2 regions of the Novosphingobium sp. EMRT-2 genome follow, and region 2 is predicted to be linked to the other one. Evidence: riboswitches for the same ligand, from Rfam matches in the RefSeq annotation. Region 2 holds a riboswitch; the other holds the start of a gene.
What was found. Region 2 has a riboswitch for cobalamin ahead of FA702_RS20535 (TonB-dependent siderophore receptor). Riboswitches for the same ligand answer to the same signal wherever they lie in the genome.
Positions count from the first base shown of each region.

Region 1: linked by a shared signal. The riboswitch ahead of FA702_RS01380 (TonB-dependent receptor) and the one ahead of FA702_RS20535 (TonB-dependent siderophore receptor) in region 2 are both predicted to bind cobalamin.

Region 1 is NZ_CP039695.1:254,261-257,501, reverse strand. Features, by position in the region: gene FA702_RS01380 (TonB-dependent receptor) at 1-1,383, opposite strand, end outside; cobalamin riboswitch at 1,557-1,795, opposite strand; gene FA702_RS01375 (2Fe-2S iron-sulfur cluster-binding protein) at 1,954-3,036, opposite strand; gene FA702_RS01370 (PepSY domain-containing protein) at 3,062-3,241, opposite strand, start outside.
Region 2 is NZ_CP039697.1:572,058-575,298, forward strand. Features, by position in the region: gene cobO (cob(I)yrinic acid a,c-diamide adenosyltransferase) at 1-29, opposite strand, end outside; gene FA702_RS20530 (hypothetical protein) at 26-598, opposite strand; cobalamin riboswitch at 843-1,044, opposite strand; cobalamin riboswitch at 1,103-1,294, shown strand; gene FA702_RS20535 (TonB-dependent siderophore receptor) at 1,502-3,241, shown strand, end outside.

The DNA of each region.
Region 1 (3,241 bases), on a different replicon from region 2:
ACCCCTGCCCCAGTTGGCGTAGACCTCGAAATGCGGCGTGATCCGATAGGCCAAGGCAGCCTTTGGCGAGATGATCGCGTCGGAGCCACTCCCCTCCCCCAGCGAGATGGCAGCCGGATCGCGCGCCTCGACAGAATGGTGGTAATAGTCTCCGCGCAGGCCGCCCGTCAGGCGCAGCCCTTGGATCGGCGTCCAGGTTGCCTCGCCATAAAGGGCGGACGACAGTTCCTTGACGCGATAGTGACCAAGCGAGGCCAGGAACGTGCGGTCGGCGGTGCGGTCAACGCCGACATTGCCGATGGCGTCATACCGGTTCTCGGTGCCCACCGTCAGCGACAGACCGGGTGCAGGTTCCCAGCGCTTCTGTGCCATCAGCCCGAACACCCAGCGCTGGTCGAATTGCCGGATCTGTGCGCTGGTTCCATCGGCGTCGGCATAAGTTGGGTTCGAGAACATCGACCAGTCGTAGAACTGGGCATAGGCATTGGCGCGCCAACTCGGCTGTTCGACCATGATGTTCCCGATCAGCCGTGTGGTTTCGCCACGCGCGGATGGATCAGGAGAGCAGAACACGTCCGGGCACAGAGGCGTGCCGACGACCCGCTCGGGAATCTGCTCGGTCGGGCTCCATGTCGCCCGATAGGCATGAAGTGTAGCCTCAACGGTGCCCGCGCCGACCGGCATGCGGTATTTGGCGAAGCCTGAGTAATGACGCAGGCGTTCTGGCTCCTGCCAGGGACCATCATAGACCTTCGCCTGGCCGACGAGGGTTAGGTCGCCCTGTCCCAAACCGCGAAATGTTCCGCCGACGGCAACCCGGCGCCAGCCATAGGAACCGGCCTCGGCCGATGCCCAGGGCCGTTCGTATTCGTCGATGGTGGACATATAGGCTGCCCCGGCCAGGGCAAAATCGCCTCCATCGGCTCGGTAGGGGCCTTTGCGAAAATCTTCCCGCGCCACGATTTCCGGGATCAGGCCATTGAGATCGAGATAGCCATGACCGTGGCCGTGTGTGCGGAAGTTCATCTGCACACCGTCGATATAGGTCGTGAAGTCCGACCCATGATCGAGGTTGAAGCCGCGCAGGAAATACTGGTTCGCCTTGCCGCTCCCCGAATGCTGGGCCGCCACCATGCCGGGAACCGCTTCCAGGAGCTCGGCCACGCGAAGGAGCGGACGGACCAGCAGATCGGAACCGGCAACGCTGCCTTCGCTGGCGGCATGAGCCGTACCGATCTTCGCTTCACCGCGCCCGAAAACCACGATCTCGCTGCCCGATCGTTCGGCTTCGGCGGCATCGGTTTCTGCCGCCGTTTCGGCATGCGCGAGGGCAGGCAGGATGAGCGCGACGAGCGCGCAACTGGAAAGGAAAGTCTTGGTCACACATAGTCCCCCGGCGTCTTGCGACGTGGCCGGGGCGTGCCGTTCGCGAACGGTCGGCACGCGCGGCGGCCGGACGCCATGGGCGGCCAACGCACGTCTGCCGATGCGGCCCCAGCCGCTCGTTCGTCGCTCAGACGGAGTTCACCGTGCCGCGGCCATCCCCTGGACCAGGGCAAGAGCGACCAGACGCCGGCAGGTCTCCTGGCTCGCGGGTCACAGCTTGATGCACGCCTTCCCAGGCCTCGCAGGATTTAGCGTCCGGCCCAGTGGCTGCCCCTTTTCCATCGAAGGGACGATGTGCATCGCGCTATCCGCTTACAGTTGCAGGGACAGCCGCGGATTTGGGAGCAAGCTCCCGCACCGCATTCCCGATTAAGCCCCTTGTCAGGGCACCGGCGCGATCAATGAATGCTGAAAATATCCAACATTCAGCGGGCCGATTAGACGATGCGGTTGCGGATGCCAATGCCTTTGCTTCTCGGTGCAGCAAGGAGCGTGGGATTTGAGCATCGTCAGGATTGCGCAAGTCGCGCCATCCTGACGCAGTACTGAGCTCGAGCGCCGCATCGCTCAGGCCGCGATTCTGATATCGCTTGTTGGAACAGCGATGCAGGGGAGGAACTCGCCGGGGCGCAGCGAACAGGCAAGGCCCGGCCCATGTTCGACGCTCCCGGAAGCAAGATGGCGGCGGCAGAGGCCGCAGTGCCCGGCCCGGCAGTCGGACACTGCCGGAATGGCATGCGTCTCCATGGCGGCGAGCAAGCTGGGATAGCCCTCGACCGGGATTTCCGCCTCGCCTACGGTCATGGTGAAATTGCCGCACAGACCCGCGCTGGTAGCAAACAACTCGTAGTGGATGCGCGAGCGCGGGACGCCCTTGTCGCGCAGCCCCTGTGACAGATCCTCGATCATCGCGTGCGAGGCACAGAACAGGTAGTGGGCACGGCCATTGTCGGCGGTGACAAGATCGGCTGCGCTGAAACGGCCTGTATTTCCTTCCCACATGTCGTCCTGCCCCGTCAGGCGGGCGTGGTATCGGAAGGAGGTCCATTCCCGTGCCAGCGTTTCGAACTCTTCGTGAAAGATCAGGCCCGGCAAGCTTCGCGCCGTGAAGAACAAGGTGACGGGGCCACTAGCCCGCGCGCGCAAGGCATGGATCATCGACCTGAGCGGAGTAATGCCGACACCGGCCGCTATCAACACGATAGGCGCGTTATCGCCGATCTCCGGCAGGACGAAATCACCCTCCGGCAGACGGCATTGCAACTCGTCACCTTCACGGATCGTCTCGTGCAGCCAGCCCGAGACGCGGCCCATCGGTTCCTTCTTGATCGTCAGGCCGTACTCGCCGGGCGAGGCATCCCAGCGGTCGAGCGAATAGCGGCGCTCGGCGTGGTTTCCCGCCGGAAGCAGGGGGCCGAGGACGGTCAGATATTGTCCGGCAATGAAAGGACGGCACTTGCCTCCCACCGGCGTAAGATGGAGCGAGAAATGCGTTTCGTCATGATCGATCCGCCGGGTCACGCGGAACAGGTGCGGCCGCTGACGCCATGCATCCCATCGGCGACGCAGCGCCCTTCGACCGGCGTCGGTCAGCCAGAAGAGGATCGCCAGAAGCGCCAGTCCGCAAAGGGCGAGCAGCAGGCTGAGCATAGCGTGTCCTGCTATTCGGGACCGGTCAAACTGGCTGAGCCTTCTGCTTTTGACTGCGCCACCACATCCAGCCGCCGGTAAGGCAGAGCATCAGGAGCGTCGCGCCCAGAATGTCGATCCATATCCACTCGGCGCTCTTGCCGAAGAAGAACTTGCCGGTGTGGAGGTCCATGACCAGCTTTTGCAGCGTGTAGGCTTCCGGCTC
Region 2 (3,241 bases):
CGGTGCGCGCTGTCGTCGGTTCCGCTCACCGGCGCTCGCTTTCACGCAGTTCGGGCCGGATCAGGGACAGCAGCGAGAACGCGGCGGCGGCCAGGCCGCTCCAGCCCAGCGTGGCCCACAGCGTCGGCGGGAAATAGCGCCCGATGCGCGGCAGGAAGCCGGCGAGCGTGGGATCGGCGAAGCGGCCGCCGAGGAAGTAGAAGCCGCCGCTGGAAAGCAGTTCGGACGCGAAGGTGGCGCAGATCAGCAGCACGGCCATGATCGGCAGGGCGGCAAGGCTCGCACCCAGCCGGGTTTGCGCGTACCGTCCGGCCAGCCACATCACGCCATAGGCGGGCACCAGCATCCAGTAGGCGGGCGTGAAGCAGAAGCTCGACTGGCCGAACCAGCCGATCACTACCACGTCGATGGCATAGCCAAGCAGGAACAGCGCGCCGAACGCCGCCGCGCGGCGGACGAAGAAGCCCAGCACGAAGAAGCTGGCGAGGCTGGTATCGGGCAGGTGGATGACCTGGCTAAGCGAATGGCTGCGCGTGACGAGCATGACGAGTGCGAGAAGCCCGAAGACGGACAGTTCGAATCGGGTATTGCGGACCATGAGGGGTCTCCTGAACGGGTTGGATTTCGCGTTGTGGCCGCGCACGCGACCATCGGCTGCGGCGCGGGGGCCTTTGCGGTGCGCGGGCGGGCGCGGAACCGAAAGCTCGGGGCCGGGGCGCACGCCTGCTGCGGGTGTCGTGGATGTCAGACGCAGTTCATCACAGGCCCCCTTCGGCAACAAACGCACATATGTCGTCCGCCAAGGGAGAAGCCCTCGTCCGCCCGGTGCATCCCGCCCGCGCGAAGGAACGACGGTAGCGGGCCGGTTTCCTGACTTCCCGGATCATCGCGCCTGTCGCCGCCTTCTCAGGGCCGGAACCCCAATGGCGTGATGGCGATGCGCTCACCGGTCACAGTTGCGGGAGCAGTGCCGGATTCGGCGGATTTCCGCCGGCCGGACTTCCCGATTAAGCCCTTTCGGGCACCCGTTACGCTGCCGGTGATAAGCGAAGCGATGCGCCGCCGCAAGCATTCGCGCTTGCGGCATGGCCGGCGCGAAGCTATCCGCCGCTCTGCGACAGGTTCCCCGAAAGGGGATCAAAAGGGAACGGGGTGCGAAACCCCGGCTGCCCCTGCAACTGTAAGCGGCGAGCCGACCGGCCATCACGCCATTGGGACTTCACCGTCCTGAGAAGGCGGCCGGACCAGCATTGACCCGCGAGCCAGGAGACCTGCCTGACGCGGTCGTTCTTCGTTCGGGCAGGGTGCACCGGACGTTCGAGGTTCCCGCGTCAAAGGCGGGACGATCCCTCGCGCAACGACAGCCACTGCCTGCCGGGAAGACCGTGCGGGAAGCGTCGTCTCGTGCCCTCCGGCGATCTCGCCGGGGCGTCGCGCGGCGGGCGTTTTCCATGCGGTCCGAACGGCAGGTCATCGCCGTTCGTATCCAGGGAACCGCACCATGCGCCTGACCCGTTGTTCCGTTGTTTCCGTCCTCTCGCTCTCGCTGGGCCTTCCCGTGGCCGCCCATGCCGCCCCTTACCCCGACGATCCGGCGCCCGACGCGGCGCCTGACACCTCCATCGTCGTGACCGCGCTGCGCACGCCGGTCGCGCAGGATCGCGTCTCGTCCACCGTCACCGTGCTGGACGAGGCGGCCATCCGGCAGGTGCAGCCGCTGGCCGTGACCGATGTCCTGGTCCGCACGCCCGGCATCAGCCTTTCGCGCAACGGCGGCTATGGCACCGCCACCTCGCTGCGCATCCGCGGCGCGGACGCCGGCCAGTCGGTCATGGTGATCGACGGTGTGCGGCTGTCCGATCCGTCCGCCACGTCCGGCGGTTATGCCTTTTCCAACCTGTTCGTCGATGACATCGAACGCATCGAGATCCTGCGCGGCCCGCAATCGATCCTGTGGGGCAGCGACGCGATCGGCGGCGTCGTCAACGTGACCACGCGCCGCGCGGAAAAACCGCTGGAAGGCAGCCTGGCGGTGGAGGCGGGCACGCACAAGACGGTGAACGCGCAAGCCGGCGTCGGCGGCACGGGCACGCTGGTCGACTGGCGGCTGTCCGCCTCGACCTTCTCCACCGACGGCATTTCGGCCCGCAGCAATGGCACCGAGCCGGACGGATACCGCCGCACCTCGGCCAGTGGCACGGCCACGTTCAAGCTGACGCCCAACCTGTCGTTTGACCTGCGCGGCTACTGGGCCGACGCGCGCAACGATTTCGACGGCACCTCGGGCGACTCGCTCGTCTATGGCCTGACAAAGGAATGGTCGGGCTATGCCGGGCTCAATCTCGCGCTGCTCGACGGCCGCTTCACCAACCGGCTGGCGGCGATGCAGACCGAGACCGACCGCGAGAACTACGATCCCGCCCGCGCGATCCGCCCGCTGAACTTCGACGCGCACGGCCGCGTCCGCCGCTTCGAATACCAGGGGTCGTTCCGCTTTTCCGACGCGGTGCAGGCCGTGTTCGGCGCCGAACGCGAGGAACAGCGCATGACCACGGCCTCGCCCGGCAACAACACCGCGCCCTATGCGCTGGTGCCGCAGCGCGCTTCGACCGACAGCCTCTATGGCGAGTTGCGCGCGACGCCTCTCGCCGGGCTGACGCTCAACGGCGGCGTGCGCTACGATCACCAGTCGCGGTTCGGAGGGAACACGGTGTTCAGCGCCGGCGGCGTCTATACGCCCAACGCGGGCAAGACGGTGCTGCGCGCCAGCTATGACGAAGGGTTCAAGGCCCCGTCGCTCTACCAGCTGTTCAGCCTCTACGGTAACGCGGATCTCAAGCCCGAAAAGGCGAAGGGCTGGTCGGTCAGCTTCGAGCAGGCGCTGGGCAGCGTGCTGCGCGGCTCCGCGACATGGTTCGAGCGCGACACCGACAACCTGATCGACTTCGCCTATTGCCCCACCAGCGGCCCGCTGCCTGCATCCTGCTATGTGCCCGGCACGACCACAACGCGCTTCGGCTACTACGCCAACGTCCGCAAGGCGCACGCGCGGGGCATTGAGCTGAGCGGTGATGCCCGGATCGGCGTGCTGTTCGCGCAGGGCAACTACAGCTGGATTGCGGCGCAGGACCGGTCGCCCGGCGGCGCCGACTTCGGCCGCCAGCTTGCCCGCGTGCCGCGCCATCTCGCCAACGTCGAGGGTGGGATCGATCTTCCGCAGGGGGTGAAGGCCAGCGTGGCC